DNA from 2 places in the Streptomyces sp. NPDC029526 genome. Region 1 is predicted to be linked to the other one. Evidence: riboswitches for the same ligand, from Rfam matches in the RefSeq annotation. Region 1 holds a riboswitch; the other holds the start of a gene.
The links. A riboswitch is a leader RNA that binds a small molecule or an ion and turns the genes downstream of it on or off. The one in region 1 is predicted to bind S-adenosylmethionine.
Positions count from the first base shown of each region.

Region 2: linked by a shared signal. The riboswitch ahead of thrC (threonine synthase) and the one ahead of AB0F01_RS01650 (aminotransferase class V-fold PLP-dependent enzyme) in region 1 are both predicted to bind S-adenosylmethionine.

Region 1 covers NZ_JBEZWE010000001.1:362,294-371,379, forward strand. Annotated here, with positions in the region: gene AB0F01_RS01635 (hypothetical protein) at 1-204, opposite strand, end outside; gene AB0F01_RS01640 (rhomboid family intramembrane serine protease) at 362-1,096, shown strand; gene AB0F01_RS01645 (Lrp/AsnC ligand binding domain-containing protein) at 1,093-1,374, shown strand; gene AB0F01_RS01650 (aminotransferase class V-fold PLP-dependent enzyme) at 1,448-2,938, opposite strand; SAM riboswitch class IV at 3,157-3,273, opposite strand; gene trpD (anthranilate phosphoribosyltransferase) at 3,350-4,414, opposite strand; gene AB0F01_RS01660 (cytochrome bc complex cytochrome b subunit) at 4,553-6,190, opposite strand; gene AB0F01_RS01665 (Rieske 2Fe-2S domain-containing protein) at 6,187-7,245, opposite strand; gene AB0F01_RS01670 (c-type cytochrome) at 7,242-8,054, opposite strand; gene AB0F01_RS01675 (heme-copper oxidase subunit III) at 8,135-8,746, opposite strand; gene AB0F01_RS01680 (hypothetical protein) at 8,948-9,086, shown strand, end outside.
Region 2 covers NZ_JBEZWE010000022.1:15,643-24,728, forward strand. Annotated here, with positions in the region: gene murQ (N-acetylmuramic acid 6-phosphate etherase) at 1-536, shown strand, start outside; gene AB0F01_RS28490 (hypothetical protein) at 757-1,326, shown strand; gene groL (chaperonin GroEL) at 1,473-3,095, opposite strand; gene AB0F01_RS28500 (cold-shock protein) at 3,711-3,914, opposite strand; gene AB0F01_RS28505 (MoaD/ThiS family protein) at 4,356-4,631, opposite strand; gene thrC (threonine synthase) at 4,628-5,935, opposite strand; SAM riboswitch class I at 5,954-6,101, opposite strand; gene AB0F01_RS28515 (glucosyl-3-phosphoglycerate synthase) at 6,245-7,189, shown strand; gene AB0F01_RS28520 (trehalose-6-phosphate synthase) at 7,241-8,671, shown strand; gene otsB (trehalose-phosphatase) at 9,015-9,086, shown strand, end outside.

The DNA.
Region 1 (9,086 bases):
CTGGTCCACGGCGTTGCACCAGCGGCACCGCACCGACTCGATGGTCTCACTGAGCACCTCGCGCTCCTCGACCTTCGGCTCCCCGGCCAGGTCGAGGTGGACGTACTCGACGACCTTCGAGGAGCGGGTCACGTCGAAGCGCGTGAGGTTGCCGCAGAGGGTGCAGCGCCACCGCGTGGCGGCGGTCGGCAGGGGAACCGTCATCGTGGCTGTTCGCCTTCCTTCCGGTCTCGGGGCGCGCCGGGCGCCCCGGGTGGGTCAGGGTCGTAACCCTACGGCCTGGCGGGTCCGCGCCGCCCGCCCGTCCACGGCGGCGAGGCGGTCCGCGCGGGTGCGTCCCGTTACGTCATGCTCTGTGTCCATGGTCCCCCACTGGAGAGCACCCCTCGCGCGGGCGGTCCGGCGGCCGTCGGCGCCGGTGACCCACACCCTGGTCGTCGTCTGCTGCGTGGTCTTCCTGATCGGCCCGGCCTCGGGCCTGAACCCGGTCCACGGGACGGGCGAGGAGCTGCTCGCCGTGCAACGGGCGTACTTCCGGCAGTGGGGGGTGATCCCCGCAGACCTGTTCGACGGGTCCTTCCGCGCGGTCCTGACACCGGCCACCGCCCTCTTCGTGCACGGCAGCTGGGTGCACCTGCTGGGCAACATGCTGTTCCTCCACGTCTTCGGCACGATGACCGAGGCACGGATGGGCCCCCTGCGCTTCACCCTGTTCTACGTCTGCTGCGGCTACCTCGCCCTGCTCGGCTACGCCGTCGCCCACCCGGACTCGGAACAGTCCCTGGTGGGGGCCTCGGGGGCGATCTCGGCGGTGCTCGGCGCGTTCCTGTTCCTGTTCCCCCGCGCCCGGGTGACCAGTCTCCTGCCGTTCCTGCTCTTCCTGCCGGTCCGCCTCCCCGCCTGGGTGGTGCTGCCGTTCTGGGCGGCCCTGCAGTGGCTGGGGGCGGGGCGGGCCTCCGACGGGCCGGGGGTCGCCTACCTCGCGCACCTGGTGGGCTTCGGGCTGGGCCTCGGCTGCGCGTGGGTCTGCTCGGGCCGGACGACTACAGTGAAGGCGCCCCCTGCTCCGGCCCCCGAGGGAGAGAACCAGCCGTGATCACCGCGATCGTCCTCATCAAGACCAGCGTGGACCGGATCCCCGAGATCGCGGAGCGGATCGCCGCGCTGGACAGCGTCAGCGAGGTCTTCTCGGTCACCGGGACCTACGACCTGATCGCCATGGTCCGGGTCCGGGAGCACGAGGACCTGGCCGAGGTCATCCCCGGCCGGATCAGCAAGATCCCGGGCGTCGAGGGCACCGACACGCACGTGGCGTTCCGTACGTACTCCCAGCACGACCTGGAGGCGGCGTTCGCCATCGGGCTGGACAACTGAGTCACCGCCCGGCGGGACCCCCCGGACCGGCGCTCCTGGACGGGATGCCGCCGGTCCGGGACGCGGTGCCGCCTCAGGCTGCGGGGGCGTCCGGGACGCAGCGGCCGTCCACCGTGCGGTAGGTCCAGCGGGCGCCGTCCCGGACGAGTTCCCGCACGGCGCGGACGAACCGCTGCACGTGCTCGTCCGGGGTGCCCGCGCCGAAGCTGACCCGGACGGCGTGCGCGGACCGCTCCCCGGAGGCCGGGGCCCCGCACCCGCCCGGCTGCGGCGTGTCGCCGAGCAGCCTCGCGAGCAGGGGGTGGGCGCAGAACAGGCCGTCCCGGACACCGATGCCGTACTCGGCGGACAGCGCGGCGGCGAAGTGCGAGCTGTCGAAGCCGTCGACGACGAAGGACAGCACCCCGACCCGGGGGGCGTCGTCCCCGAACAGGGACAGGAACCGCACCTCGGGCACGTCGGCCAGCCCCTCGCGCACCGCGCGGACCAGCCGCCGCTCGCGGGCGACGAGGGTGTCGAACCCGGCCGCGGTGAGCGCCCGGCAGGCCGAGGCGACGGCGTGCGCGCCGATGACGTTGGGCGAACCGGCCTCGTGGCGGGCGGCGTCGGTGTGCCACCGGACGTCCACTCCCCCGTCCCCGCGCCGGACGACCCGGCGGCTCGCACCGCCGCCCGCGAGGTACGGCTCGGCCGTCCGCAGCCAGTCCGCCCGCCCGGCCAGCACCCCGGTGCCGAAGGGGGCGTACAGCTTGTGGCCCGAGAAGGCGACCCAGTCGACGTCCAGGTCCCGCACGCTCACCGGGTGGTGCGGGGCGAGCTGGGCGGCGTCCAGGACGATCCGGGCGCCGTGCGCGTGGGCGGCGGCGGCCAGTTCGCGCACCGGCCACAGCTCGCCGGTGACGTTGGAGGCGCCGGTGACGCAGACCAGCGCCGGCCCGTGCGGCGCGCGGGCGGCGAGGGCGCGCTCCAGGGTCTCGACGGCCTGCCCGGGGCTGCCGGGCGCGTCCAGGACGGTCACCTCGGAGCCCCGCCAGGGCAGCAGGGCGGCGTGGTGCTCGGTCTCGAAGACGAAGACCCGGCAGCCCTCGGGCAGCGCGCCGGCGAGCAGGTTGAGGGAGTCGGTGGTGGACCGGGTGAAGACCACCTCGTCCGCACGGCGGCAGTCGAGGAACGCGGCGACGGTCCGGCGGGCGTCCTCGAACAGCTCCGTGGAGAGCCGGGAGAGGTACCCGGCGCCGCGGTGGACGCTGCCGTAGTACGGCGCGTAGGCGGCTACGTCGTCCCAGACCTGCTGGAGGGCGGGCGCGCTGGCCGCGTGGTCGAGCGCCGCGTAGGTCACCTCGCCGCCGGTGACGAGCGGGACGGTGACGTCCCGCCCGAGGACGGGCAGCGGGGCGCGGTCCTCCGGGGCCGCGGCGGCCGCGGCGGCGGCCGGGGCGGCGGCGGCCGGGGCGGCGGCGGCCGGGGCGGCGGCGGCCGGGGCGGCGGCGGCCGGGGCGGCGGCGGCCGGGGCGGCGGCAGCGCACGCGGTGACGGGGGCGGTGGCGACGGCGGTGACGGACATGCTGAACTCCCGTAGGTGGCACGCCGGTTCCCCAGGGCGAGCAGCGGTGGCTCCAGCCCGTCGGAACGGCGGAAGGAACGGCGGAAAGCCGGAAGAGGGGCGAAGAAGGGGCGAAGAAGGGGAAAGCGAGGGGAACGCGGAGGCGGGGCGCTGCGGCCCTACTGCATTCGACGGCTCACGGGAGACTCCTCGACGACCAGGACCCCTGGCTCGCGAGGGGTCCGCGCTTGCCGTGGACCCTGCTGTCCACGGCCTGGTCCTCACCCGGGGCACCCCGCCACGGACGGAGGGTTGCCGGACAGCCGGCCGGGGCCTGATGGCTGTCACTCATGACCTGCACAGGAACGTACGGGAAGAAAACGGGGTCCCGCAACCCGGTTCCGGATCGCGGGACCCCGCACGTGCGGTGTCTCAGGCGTTGCTGACGGCCACCCACCGGTCCAGGACGCGCCGGGCCGACCCCGAGTCGATCGACTCGGCCGCCTTCTCCATCCCGGCCCGGATCTGCTCCGTGAGCGTGCCCGTGCCGGGCTCCAGCGCCACCAGCGCCGCCGCCGAGTTCAGCAGCACGGCGTCGCGCACCGGGCCGCGTTCGCCGTCCAGCAGCCGCCGGGCGACCTCCGCGTTGTAGGAGGCGTCGGCGCCGCGCAGGGCCGAGATGTCGACCAGGCCGAGGCCCACCTCGCGCGGGTCGAACACCTCCTCGGTGACCGTGCCGTCCCGGACCACCCAGACCCGGGAGGTGCCGGTCGTGGTCAGCTCGTCCAGGCCGTCGTCGCCGCGGAACACCAGCGAGGAGTGGCCGCGCCCGGCGAACACCCCGGCCATGATGGGCGCCATCCGCGCGTCGGCCACCCCGACCGCCTGCGCGGTCACCCGGGCCGGATTGGCGAGCGGGCCCAGGAAGTTGAACACCGTGCGGATGCCCAGCTGGCCGCGTGCCGCCGCCACATGGCGCAGCGCCGGGTGGAACTTCACCGCGAAGCAGAAGGTGATCCCGGCCTCCTCGGCGACCTCGGCGACCCGTCGCGGGGTCAGCTCCAGGTTGACGCCGAGCTTCTCCAGCACGTCGGAGGCGCCGGACGCGGAGGAGGCGGCCCGGTTGCCGTGCTTGACGACCTTCGCGCCGGTGCCGGCGACGACGATGGAGGACATGGTGGAGATGTTCACCGTCTTGGCGCCGTCCCCGCCGGTCCCGACGATGTCGACGGTGGCGCCCGGCACCTCGATCACGTTGGCGTGGTCGTACAGGGCGCGGACGCAGCCGGAGATCTCCTCGACGGTCTCGCCCTTGGCGCGCAGGGACACCGCGAAGCCGGCGATCTGGGCGTCGGTGGCCTCCCCGCGCATGATCAGGTCCATCGCCCAGGCGGTGTCGTCGGCCGACAGGTCACGGCCCTCCAGCAGGCCGTTCAGCAGGGCGGGCCAGGAGCGGCCCGCCGCGGTGTCGCCTCCAGCGGGGGTCACAGCGCTCATCAGCCGCTCCTGTGGTCGTCACACGCATGTCCGCCCCCCACCCTATCCAGCCCCGGACACGGCGAAGGCCCCCGTCCGCGGACCGGACGGGGGCCTTCGACCGTGGTGTGGCGACGCTTCGCTCAGCGGTGGAAGGGATCAGTGGTGGCCGTGGCCGCTGGTGATCTCCTTGTACTCCTCGGCGGTCGGCTTCGGAATCTGCGACTCCTGGCCGTAGTACGCCTTGCTGAGCTTGGCACGCAGCTTCTCGGTGGCCTTCACCTTGCGCTCGACGCCGTTCTCGTCGACCGTCGGGCCGATCTCCGCCGGCTTGTACTGCTCGTGCGCGGTGAGCGTGTGGAGCTGCTCCTGGCTGAGCGGCTCGTGCACCTCGATGAACTCACCGTGCGGCAGGCGCTTGATGATGCCGGCCTCGCGGCCGTGCAGCACCTTGTCCTTGTCCCGGCGCTGGAGGCCGAGGCAGATCCGCTTGGTGACGATGAACGCCACGACCGGGCCGAGGAAGAACCCGATGCGCACGAACCAGGTGACCGCGTTGATCGACAGGTGGAAGTGCGTGGCGACGATGTCGTTGCCACCGCCCACCAGCATGATCAGGTACGCGGTGATCCAGGCGACGCCGAGACCGGTCCGGGTCGGGGCGTTGCGCGGGCGGTCCAGGATGTGGTGCTCGCGCTTGTCCCCGGTGATCCAGGACTCGATGAACGGGTAGAGCGCCAGGACCCCGAGGAACAGGCCGAACAGCACCAGCGGGACGAAGACGCCCAGGACCAGCGTGTGGCCCCAGAAGTTGATCTCCCAGCCCGGCATGGCGCGGACCAGACCCTCGGCGAAGCCCATGTACCAGTCCGGCTGGGCACCCGTCGAGACGAGGTCCGGCCGGTACGGGCCCAGGTTCCAGATCGGGTTGATGGTGACCAGGCCGGCGATCAGCGAGATGAAGCCGAAGACCAGGAAGAAGAAGCCTCCCGCCTTGGCCATGTACACCGGCAGCAGCGGCATGCCGACGACGTTCTTGTTGGTCCGGCCGGGACCCGCGAACTGCGTGTGCTTGTGGTAGAAGACCAGGATCAGGTGGGCGACCACCAGACCCAGCATGATGCCCGGCAGCAGCAGGATGTGGATCGAGTAGAACCGGGCGACGAAGTCCGTCCCCGGGAACTCCCCGCCGAACAGGAACATCGAGATGTACGTGCCGACGATCGGCACGGACAGGATCGCGCCCTGCGTGAAGCGGACACCCGTACCGGACAGCAGGTCGTCCGGGAGCGAGTAGCCGGTGAAGCCGGTGAACATGCCCAGCACGAACAGCAGGAAGCCGAACAGCCAGTTGATCTCGCGCGGCTTGCGGAACGCGCCGGTGAAGAAGACGCGCATCATGTGCACGAACATGCCGGCCAGGAAGATGACCGCGGCCCAGTGGTGGATCTGCCGGATGAGCAGGCCACCGCGCACGTCGAAGCTGATGTCGAGGGTCGAGGCGTAGGCCTGCGACATCAGCTGGCCCTGCATCGGGACGTAGCTGCCGTGGTACTCCACCTCGGCCATCGACGGGTGGAAGAACAGCGTCAGGTACACACCCGTGAGGATGATGATGATGAAGCTGTAGAGGCAGATCTCACCGAGCATGAAGGACCAGTGGTCCGGGAAGATCTTCCGCATGTTGGCCTTGGCCAGGGAGTAGATCCCCAGCCGGCCGTCGGCCCAGTCGGCGACGCGCTCGCCGGCCGGTGCCTTCCCGCGAGAGCGGGAGTCGGTGGTCGTCGTGGTGCTCATCCGCGCTCCCAGAATGAAGGGCCGACGGGCTCGTCGAAGTCGCTGTGCGCTTCGAGGTAACCCTCGTCGTTCACGCCGATGCGCAGCTGCGGCAGCGCGTGACCGGCGGGACCGAAGATCACCTTGGCGCCGTCGGAGAGATCGAAGGTGGACTGGTGGCAGGGGCACAGCGCGTGGTGCGTCTGCTGCTCGTACAGGGAGATCGGGCAACCGACGTGGGTGCAGATCTTCGAGTACGCGAGGATCCCCTCGTGCGACCACTCGAGAGCGCGCTTGTCCTTGATGTTCTCCGGCTGGATCCGGACGAGCATCAGCGCTGCCTTGGCGATCTCGTTCTGGAACCCGTGCTCGTGCGGGTCCAGGCCCTCGGGCTGGGCGAAGGTGAGCGAGCCGACGATGATGTCGGACGGGCGCAGCGGCTCGTTGGTGTTCTGGTTGATGAGCAGCTTGCCCTTCGACCAGGCGGTGTGGCGCAGCTTGTCCTCGGGCAGCGGGCCGAGGTCGCGCAGCAGCACGACACCGGACAGCGGCACCAGGGTCAGCGCGCCGAACATCGTGTTGCGGATGAGCTTGCGGCGGCCGATGGCCGACTCCTTGGCGCCCTGCCGGAAGTCGTCCATGACCTTGGCCTTGACGTCCGGCGCGGCCTGGATCGGGTGCCGTTCGTCGGTGAGCTCCTCGTCCGACATCAGGGTGCGGGCCCAGTGCACGGCGCCGGCGCCGATGGCGAACAGCGCGATGCCGAGCGTCACGCCGAGCGCGAGGTTCAGCGCGCTGATGTGGCCCAGCGTCCAGATGTAGACGATCTTGTCGACCGGGATCGCCACGAAGGCGACGATGAAGCCGATGGTCGCCAGCATCGACACCGTGAACATCAGGGCGACCGTGCGCTCGGACCGCTTGGCGGCCCGCTCGTCGATGTCCTGGATCCGGTGCTCGTGGGGCGGCAGCCCCGGGTCGGCGAACGGGTCCTTCTGGTCCGCGACGCCGACGGTGCCGTGAGCGGTGTCCTGCGCGGTGGGCAGGTTCTCTTCGGGAATGTCTTGGCTACTCATGACTTCTTGGCCTTTGCGGTCCGAGCGGCGACCCACACAGCGACGGCGATCAGCCCGCCGAGGCCGAAGACCCAGCCGAAGAGGCCTTCGGCGACCGGGCCCAGCGAGCCCAGCGCGAGGCCGCCCGGGCTCTCGGAGTCGTCGCTGTTGACCTCCTGGAGGTACGCGATGATGTCCTTCTTGTTCTGCACCGTCAGCACGCTGTCGGGGAACGAGGGCATGTTCTGCGGGCCGGTGAGCATGGCCTGGTACACGTGCTTCGGATCGACGTCCTCGAGGTCCGGAGCGTACTTGCCGTGCGTCAGGGCGCCACCCTTACCGGTGAAGTTGTGGCACTGCGCGCAGTTGGTACGGAACAGTTCACCGCCCTTGGCGATGTCGGCGCCCTGAGGGCCGTACTCCTCCTCCGTCGGGACGGCGGGGCCGGCGCCCAGCGAGGCCACGTAGGCGGCCAGCTGGTCGATCTCGGCCTGGCTGTACACCGCCGGCTTGCGCGGCGCCTGGGCGCTCTGCGAGGTGGCGGCCGGCATGCGGCCGGTGGCCACCTGGAAGTCCACGGCCGCGGCGCCCACGCCCACCAGGCTCGGCCCGTCGGAGGTCCCCTGACCGCCGGTGCCGTGGCAGCTGGCGCAGCCGACCGCGTAGAGCTTCTTTCCCTCCTCGATGGTGAGGGACTGGGCGGTTTCTTCGGCCTGCGCCTTGTCCGCGGGCGCGAACACGGCGTACAGCCCCCCGGTGCATGCCAGCGCGAGGAGGAGAACCACGAGCGCCGCCAACGGGTGGCGTCGTCGTGCGGAGAGCTTTTTCACGGATTACCCCGGTGTCAGGATCTTCTGCGTCGATGCTTCTGGTTGGTGCGCGTCAGGAGCGCGCGCGGTGATGAGCCCGGCTACTTGATCATGTAGATCGTCGCGAACAGACCGATCCAGACGACATCGACGAAGTGCCAGTAGTAGGACACGACGATGGCGGCTGTGGCCTGATCGTGGGTGAACCTCCGAGCGGCATAGGTGCGGCCCAGGACCAGCAGGAAGGCGATGAGACCGCCCGTCACGTGCAGGCCGTGGAAGCCGGTGGTCAGGTAGAACACCGAGCCGTACGGGTCGGAGCTGAGGGACAGGCCCTCGTGCTTGACCAGCTCGGTGTACTCGACGATCTGACCGCCGATGAAGACCGATCCCATGATGAAGGTGACGATGAACCACATCCGGAGCTTCTTCACGTCACCGCGCTCGGCGGCGAACACGCCGAGCTGGCAGGTGAGCGAGGAGAGCACCAGGATCGTGGTGTTCGTCGCCGCGAACGGGAAGTTCAGCGTGTCGGCCTTCTCCGACCAGAAGTCTGGTCCGGTCACCGATCGCAGGGTGAAGTACATCGCGAAGAGGGCCGCGAAGAACATCAGCTCGGAACTCAGCCAGATGATGGTTCCGACGCTGGTGAGGTTCGGTCGGTTGACCGACGGGTGCGCGTGCCCGGTATCTACTGTCGTTGCTGTCGCCACGCCGACATTATGTCGGTCGCTTATCCCGCCCTCACCCCGGGGGGTGCCGTTCGGAGTGTCCGCCCCTCCTGGACTGCCCGGATGGCCCATCGAAGCCCTGTCCGAACCGGTGTTGACGAGCGTGCGGAAGGGGTAGCATCCGCGCCATCGGGGACCCGACGTCCCCGACGAGGCTGCCCTCACTCGGAGTGTGGAGGAACCATGCAGGCGACCGCCACCGTGCTGGTCTACAGCGACAACGCCAACACGCGGGAGCAGGTGCGCCTCGCCACCGGCCGGCGGCCCGCTCCGGACGTGCCCGTCGTGGAGTTCGTCGAGTGCGCGACCCAGGCGGCCGTCA
Region 2 (9,086 bases), on a different contig from region 1:
TGACCGCCGACGACACGGTGGTCGGCGTCTCCGCCTCCGGCCGCACCCCCTACGCCGTCGGCGCCGTCACCCATGCCCGTGCCCTCGGTGCCCTGACCGTCGGGCTGGCCTGCAACCCGGACAGCGCGCTGGCCGCCGCCGCGGACCACGGCATCGAGGTCGTCGTCGGCCCGGAACTGCTCACCGGTTCCACCCGGCTCAAGGCGGGCACCGCCCAGAAACTCGTCCTGAACATGCTGTCGACGATCACCATGATCCGGCTGGGCAAGACGTACGGGAACCTGATGGTCGACGTGCGCGCCTCCAACGACAAGCTGCGCGCCCGGTCCCACCGGATCGTCGCCCTGGCCACCGGCGCGGACGACGACGCCGTCGAGCGGGCCCTGACCGCGACCGACGGCGAGGTGAAGCACGCCGTCCTGGTGCTGCTCACCGACGCGGACGCTGCCACCGCCGCCCGCCTCCTCGACGAGGCCGACGGCCACCTCCGGGTCGCGCTCGCCAAGGCCGGGGGCGCCCCGGGGGCGGACGGCTGACGCCACGGCCGACCGGGGCCACCTGAGCCGGGAGGGCCGCAGTCACGGTTCACGATCACGGTCACGGGTCACGGCTGTGACAGGCTCCAGGGCCGCTGGGATACTCGTAGCGACTCCGACCCCGACCCCTACCCCGACCCCGGCACTGGGACCGACGTCGGAACCGGACCGACCCCGGGGCAGCGGAGCCCGCGAACCCCACCCCACGGAGACGGACGCCATGAACCACGCGCAGCTCACCGCACTGGGGCGTGCCCTGCGCCTGCTCGGCGAACACGGCGAGGCGCTCGGCGGCGACACACCGGACGCCAAGCTGCACGAGGTGAAGGCGGACCTGCGGCGGGCCCTGGACCTGCTGGAGGAGGGCGTCGGCTCGGCCGCGCCGAGCACCCGCTGCCCCGAGCACCCCACCGGCCCGGTCGACGAGAGCGCGCCCGACCTGTGCCTGCTGTGCGAGACGCGCCGACGGGCCGCCCGCCGCGCCGAGTTTAACGGCCCGGCGCCGCAGTACCCGCCCGCCGAGCCGGTCCCGTCCCGCTACGGGGTGAGCGGCGACCGGCCGCAGCCGCAGCAGCGCTGGCTGCCGGAGCTGTGGAACGGTCAGGTGTGGCAGCTGTGCGGCACCCCGCGCCGGGACCGCCGCGAGGCCGAGCTGTACCTCGCCGCCCTGCGGCGCGGCCCCCGGCCCGCGATGGCGTACCGGATCGTCCACGAGTTCACCGACTACGAGGTGCTGCGGGTGTGGGGCACCCCGGTGCGCGTCGACATCGAGCCGATGGGCGGCCTCTGACCGACCCCCGCGACCGCCGCCCCCGCGACCGCCGGCACCCGGGTGCCGGGTGCCGGGTGCCCTGACACGCCCGAGGGCGGCACCCCCTGTCGTCCAGGGAGTGCCGCCCTCGTTCGTGCGTCGGACGGATCCGATCCTCGGGAGGATCAGAAGTCCATGTCACCGCCCGGCATGCCGCCGCCGGCCGGGGCCGCGTTCTTCTCCGGCTTGTCGGCGATGACGGCCTCGGTGGTGAGGAACAGCGCGGCGATGGAGGCGGCGTTCTGCAGCGCGGAACGGGTCACCTTCGCCGGGTCGATGATGCCTTCGGCGATCATGTCGACGTACTCGCCGGTCGCGGCGTTCAGGCCGTGGCCGACGGTGAGGTTGCGGACCTTCTCCACCACGACGCCGCCCTCGAGACCACCGTTGACGGCGATCTGCTTCAGCGGGGCCTCCAGGGCGAGCTTCACGGCGTTGGCGCCGGTCGCCTCGTCACCCTCGAGCTCCAGCTTCTCGAAGACCTGGGAGGCCTGCAGCAGGGCCACGCCACCACCGGCGACGATGCCCTCCTCGACGGCCGCCTTGGCGTTGCGCACGGCGTCCTCGATGCGGTGCTTGCGCTCCTTGAGCTCCACCTCGGTCGCGGCACCGGCCTTGATGACGGCCACGCCGCCGGCCAGCTTCGCCAGGCGCTCCTGGAGCTTCTCGCGGTCGTAGTCCGAGTCGCTGTTCTCGATCTCGGCCCGGATCTGGTTCACGCGGCCCTGGACCTGGTCGGCCGAGCCCGAACCGTCGACGATGGTCGTCTCGTCCTTGGTGATGACGACCTTGCGCGCCTTGCCCAGCAGGTCGAGGGTGGCGTTCTCCAGCTTGAGACCGACCTCCTCGGAGATGACCTCGCCGCCCGTGAGGATGGCGATGTCGCCGAGCATGGCCTTGCGACGGTCACCGAAGCCCGGGGCCTTGACCGCGACGGACTTGAAGGTGCCGCGGATCTTGTTGACGACCAGGGTCGACAGGGCCTCGCCCTCGACGTCCTCGGCGATGATCAGCAGCGGCTTGCCCGACTGCATGACCTTCTCCAGGAGCGGGAGCAGGTCCTTGACGTTGGAGATCTTGGAGTTGGCGATCAGGATGTACGGGTCGTCGAGGACGGCCTCCATACGCTCCATGTCGGTGGCGAAGTACGCCGAGATGTAGCCCTTGTCGAAGCGCATACCCTCGGTGAGCTCCAGCTCCAGACCGAAGGTCTGGGACTCCTCGACGGTGATGACGCCTTCCTTGCCGACCTTGTCCATGGCCTCGGCGATGAGCTCGCCGATCTGGGTGTCGGCGGCGGAGATGGAGGCCGTGGAAGCGATCTGCTCCTTGGTCTCGACGTCCTTCGCCTGCTCCAGCAGGGCGGCGGAGACCGACTCGACGGCCTTCTCGATGCCGCGCTTGAGGGCCATCGGGTTGGCGCCGGCGGCTACGTTGCGCAGGCCCTCCTTGACCAGGGCCTGGGCGAGGACGGTCGCGGTGGTCGTACCGTCACCGGCGACGTCGTCCGTCTTCTTGGCGACTTCCTTGACCAGCTCGGCGCCGATCTTCTCGTACGGGTCCTCGAGCTCGATCTCCTTGGCGATGGAGACACCATCGTTGGTGATCGTGGGGGCGCCCCACTTCTTCTCGAGGACGACGTTGCGGCCCTTGGGGCCGAGCGTCACCTTGACGGCGTCCGCGAGCTGGTTCATGCCGCGCTCGAGGCCGCGCCGCGCCTCCTCGTCGAACGCGATGATCTTGGCCATGTGAAGTGGTCCCTCCAGGACTGGGGGTGATTCCTTCGGACCGCGCCCGCGCCCGCGACGGACGGCTCGCCGGCCTCGTGGTTCCTTGCCCCACACGGCCTGCGGGCCTCACCGACCCGGTCCTTCGTTGTCACTCTCACCTTCAGAGTGCTAACGCCAATGATTAGCACTCGACCCCTCCGAGTGCAAGGCGCTCCCGCGAAGCGGGCCCGTCGGAGGGTCGGGGCGCGCGGGCGTGCCCGCAGGCGCGGTCCGGGACGGGGGGAGGTGTCTCCCGGGCACCACGGCACGAGGGCCGACGGGGCCCGTGTGCTGGGAGGACGGCGGAGGACGGCGGTGCGGAGGCACCCCGGGCGGGGGGTGGCACGGGGGTGGTACGGGGGGCGCGGCGACACCCCGTACGGCCCCTCGCGCGCGTGGGCGCGAAGGAGAGGAAGGCGCGCTCTCAGCGGTCGGCGAACACGGGTGTACGGCGCCGCCGGGACGGGGAGCGCGGGCGGCCCGGGCGCACGGCCGGCCGCCCCCTTGCGGAGGCGCCGGCGCACGGCGAAGGGCCCGCACCCCGGGAGGTGCGGGCCCCTCGTCAGCAGAAGCTGCTTGCGGCTGGTAGCGCGTTCAGGCGGTGACGCGAACCATGTCGGCCTGCGGGCCCTTCTGGCCCTGCGAGATCTCGAATTCGACCCGCTGGCCCTCTTCAAGGGTGCGGTACCCGTCCATCTGGATGGCGCTGTAGTGGACGAAAACATCCGCACCACCGTCGACCGCGATGAAGCCGTACCCCTTCTCCGCGTTGAACCACTTGACGGTGCCCTGAGCCATGCCTAACTCCCCTATTACTGGCCCTTGCACAGATCCACACTTCGCGGACCCGGGTCAGACCTCACCCCCCATTGGAGTGGGGGCGTGCGCCGGAACGCGTCGACCGCGGCTGAATGTATCTGTCCAACTGCCGTCTGCAACAGGTCAATCGGACGAGAAATCTGGACGCCGCCGGTCCGGAATGTTGTGCAACTTCGCCCGAATTCAGGGCAAACCGGGTCACGCAAACGCCACAAAAGCCGCGAAAGGCGCACAGACTTTGGCTACTTATCGTCGGGCGAGCGGCAGGAATTCACGGTTCCCGATCGAGGGACCGGGGCCGCGTTCCCCAACCCTATCGCGTTCAATCCCATGGAATTGCCCCCTCCGCTTCTCTCACGGAGGGGGCAACGAGTTCCACGCTGGGTAACCGAAGTTACCCACGGTAATGATCAGGCCGGATCAGCCGCCGGCGACCGCCGGAATGATCGAGACGCCGGCGCCGTCCGGCGTCGCCGTCTCCAGGCCCTGCTCGAAGCGCACGTCGTCGTCGTTGACGTAGACGTTGACGAAGCGGCGCAGCTTGCCCTGGTCGTCCAGGACGCGGGCGGCGATGCCCGTGTGGTTCTTCTCCAGGTCCTCGATGACCTCGGCGAGGGTCGTCCCCTCGGCGTTCACCTGGGCCTGCCCACCGGTGTAGGTGCGCAGGATGGTCGGGATGCGGACGGTCACGCTCATGCGAGGCCAGCCTCTCGGAAGGAGTCCAGGGTGGGGCGGATGGTGGCGGTCACGCCGGTCCCGGCGACCGCGTCGAGGGTCTTCAGGCCGTCGCCGGTGTTGAGGACGACGGTGGTCAGCGAGGGATCCAGCAGGCCGCTCTCGACCAGCTTGCGGGTGACGCCGACGGTCACCCCGCCCGCCGTCTCCGCGAAGATGCCCTCGGTGCGCGCGAGCAGCTTGATCGCGTCCACGACCTGCTCGTCGGTGACGTCCTCCACGGCGCCGCCGGTGCGGCGGGCGATGTCCAGGACGTAGGGGCCGTCGGCGGGGTTGCCGATGGCGAGCGACTTGGCGATGGTGTCCGGCTTCTGCGGGCGGACCACGTCGTGCCCGGCCTTGAAGGCGGCTGAGACCGGGGAGCAGCCCTCCGCCTGCGCGCCGAAGATCTTGTAGGGGCGGTCCTCCACCAGCCCCAGGTCGATCAGCTCCCGCAGCCCCTTGTCGATCTTCGTGAGCTGGGAGCCCGAGGCGATCGGGACGACGATCTGGTCCGGCAGCCGCCAGCCGAGCTGCTCGCAGATCTCGTAGGCGAGCGTCTTGGAGCCCTCGGCGTAGTAGGGGCGCAGGTTGACGTTGACGAAGCCCCAGCCCTCGCCGGCCGGGTCGCCGATCAGTTCGGAGCAGAAGCGGTTGACGTCGTCGTAGTTGCCCTCGATGCCGACCAGTTCGCCGCCGTAGACGGCGGCCATGACGACCTTGCCCTGCTCCAGGTCGTGCGGGATGAACACGCAGGAGCGGAAGCCGGCCCGGGCGGCGGCGGCGCCGACGGCACCGGCCAGGTTGCCGGTGGAGGAGCAGGACAGGGTGGTGAAGCCGAAGGCGCGGGCGGCCTCCAGGGCCTGGGCGACGACCCGGTCCTTGAAGGAGTGCGTCGGGTTGCCCGAGTCGTCCTTGACGTACAGACCGCCGGTGACGCCGAGTTCACGGGCCAGGTTGTCCGCCTTGACCAGCGGGGTCCAGCCCGGGTTGAGGTTCGGCTTGCCGGCCACGTCCGCGGGGACGGGCAGCAGCGGCGCGTAGCGCCAGATGTTCGCGGGTCCCGCCTCGATGCGCCGGCGCAGTTCCCCGGCCTCGTAGGACGAGAAGTCGTAGGCGATCTCCAGCGGGCCGAAACACTCCTGGCAGGCGAAGACGGGTCCGAGCGGGACGCGGTGGCCGCACTCGCGGCAGGACAGCGCGGCGGCGGGACCCAGGTCGACGGCGGGGGAGGAACCGGCGGAACCGGCAGAGTCGGCGTTGCTTGCAACGGTCTGCACAGCCATGTGAGGCGAGGCCCTTTCTCCTCATCTTCCTCACGACGCATCTCGCCGTGAGACGGATTTGGCACCTTCCCTAGCCGGGAGCCTCGCCACGTCCGTGTGACAAGAACCGACTGGAGGGTTGCCGGGGCTTCAACGGGCCGTATCCCTCTGCCCCTCTGGATGAGCGGTGTTCAGTTGTCGCGCGGGACCCCGGCATGCGGGGACCGTGCGCGTTGTTCAAGACTGTAACCGACGCCCCGGGCGATTGAGACAGTCGTCCGAAGCGCGAGATGGATCACAGGACCGGACCGGAGTGAGGAGCCGCAGACCGTGCTGGAAGAAGTCGAGCGCTGGCTGATCGACCGGTCCTGGTCCGTGGCCGACCGCCCCCCGCACGCGCTCCTGGCCGCGAAGCGCGCCTCGGGACAGACGGTGAGCGTGGTGCTGCCGGCGCTCGACGAGGAGGCCACCGTCGGCGACATCGTGGCGGTGATCCGGCACGACCTGATGCTCCAGGTGCCGCTGGTCGACGAGGTCGTCGTGATCGACTCCGGCTCGACGGACGGCACCGCAGCGGCCGCCGCGGCGGCGGGCGCCACCGTGGTCCACCGGGACGCGATCCTGCCCCGCATCCCCGCCGTGCCCGGCAAGGGCGAGGTGCTCTGGCGCTCCCTGCTGGTCACCCGGGGCGACATCGTCTGCTTCGTCGACGCGGACCTGCGCGACTTCTCCTCCGACTTCGTCACCGGCATCGTCGGTCCGCTGCTCACCGAGCCGGACGTGCAGCTGGTCAAGGCCATGTACGACCGCCCCCTGGGCGCCGCCGCCGGGCAGGGCGGCCGGGTCACCGAGCTGATGGCGCGCCCGCTGCTCAACATGCACTGGCCGCAGCTCGCCGGTTTCGTCCAGCCGCTCGGCGGTGAGTACGCGGCCCGCCGCTCGCTGCTGGAGCAGCTGCCCTTCCCGGTCGGCTACGGGGTCGAGCTCGGCATGCTGGTCGACGCCCTGCACCTGGCCGGGCTGGACGCCCTCGCCCAGGTCGACGTCGGCGTGCGCAAGCACCGCCACCAGGACGGGCGGGCCCTCGGCCGGATGGCCGCCGCCATCTACCGCACCGCCCAGCTCCGCCTGGCCCGCGGCCACCTGATCCGGCCCGCCCTCACCCAGTTCGAGCGCTCCGACGAGGGCTTCGAGCCGCGCACCTACTCCGTCGACACCGAGGAACGCCCGCCCATGCGGGAGATCGCCGAGTACCAGGCCCGGCGGGTGGCCTGAGCGCGTCCCGGCGACGTTTGAGGTTCCGGGGGCCGGGCTAGGTTGGTGCGTATGGCTTCCACGCATGCTGCTCAGGCTGGTCAGGGTGCCCAGGTGCTGGTCGCGTCGAACCGCGGGCCCGTGTCGTACACGGTGGACGAGGACGGTTCGCTGCGCGCCAAACGGGGCGGCGGCGGACTGGTGTCCGGGCTGTCCGCGATCGGCTCGGACGCGGACGCCCTGTGGGTCTGCTCGGCCCTGTCCGACGGCGACCGCGAGGCCGTGCGGCGCGGCGTCGGCGAGGACGGCGTGCGGATGCTGGACATCCCGGCCGACGTGCACGCCGACGCCTACAACGGCATCGCGAACTCGGTGCTGTGGTTCGTGCACCACATGCTCTACCAGACCCCGCTGGAACCCGTCTTCGACGCGGAGTTCCGCCGCCAGTGGGCGTCCTACGAGACCTACAACCGGGCCTTCGCCGAAGCGCTCGCCGAGGAGGCCGCCGAGGGCGCGGCCGTCGTGGTGCAGGACTACCACCTGACGCTCGTCCCCGGCATGCTCCGCGAGCTCCGCCCCGACCTGCGCATCGGCCACTTCTCGCACACCCCGTGGGCCCCGCCGGAGTACTTCCGGATGCTGCCCGACGACATCGCCGCCCAGGTGCTCGGCGGCATGCTGGGCGCGGACCGGCTCGGGTTCCTCACCCGGCGCTGGGCGGACGCCTTCACCGCCTGCTGCGAGCAGTTCGCGGGCGGCCTCGGCGACACCCGCGTGGGCGTGCACGGCCTCGGCGCCGACGCGGACTTCCTGCGCGCCCGCTCCCACGAGCCGGACGTCGAGGAGCGGATGGCCGCGCTGCGCGAGGAGATCGGCACCGCGCCCGACGGCACCCCGCGCCGCACCATCGTCCGGGTGGACCGCACCGAGCTGTCGAAGAACATCGTGCGCGGCCTGCTCGCCTACCGGCAGCTCCTCGACGACCACCCCGACTGGCGCGAGCGGGTCGTGCACGTCGCCTTCGCCTACCCCTCCCGCCAGGACCTCGCCGTGTACCGCGACTACACCGCCGAGGTGCAGCGGGTCGCCGAGGAGATCAACGACCGGTACGGCACGCCCGGCTGGCGTCCGGTCGTGCTGCACGTCAAGGACGACTTCGCCCGCTCGCTGGCCGCCTACCGGCTGGCGGACGTGGCCCTGGTCAACCCCGTGCGGGACGGCATGAACCTGGTCGCCAAGGAGGTGCCGGTGGTCTCCGACCGCGGCTGCGCGCTGGTGCTGAGCCGGGAGGCGGGGGCGCACGAGGAGCTGGGCGAGGACGCCATCACCGTCAACCCCTACGACGTGACCGGGACCGCCCGCGCCCTGCACGAGGCCCTGACGATGGGCCCGGCCCAGCGCACCGAGCACAGCAAGCGCCTGGCCGCGGCGGCGACCGCGCTGCCGCCCGCCCAGTGGTTCGTCGACCAGCTGGACGCCCTGCGGGGGCAGGACCCCGCCTGATCCTGGTACCGATCCGCCGCCGCGGGCGCGGGGGTGCCGGACGCCGGGTGCCCGGAGTCGGGTGCCGGACGTCGGGTGCCCGCCGGGCACGGCCGGTGCGGCCTGGTAGGGCCTGGTAGGGCCTGGTAGGGCCTGGTGCGGCCGGGGCTCCCCCGGGGACGGTCCGGCCGGTCTGCGGGCCGCCGCGCTGTGGCCGCTCCGGTCCGCGGGCGGTGTCCGGCCGGACCCGCGCGCCGACGACCGGCCAGGCGTGCGTGCCCGCGTGGCACCGGGTGGCCGGGCACGCGTGGCACCGGGCGTCCGGGCATGCGTGGCACCGGGCGGACGTGGATAGGTTGGCCGTATGGGCAGCCACACCGCATCCACGGATCCGCATGCCGTCCCCGACCTTCCGACGCCCGTCACCCGGGCCGGG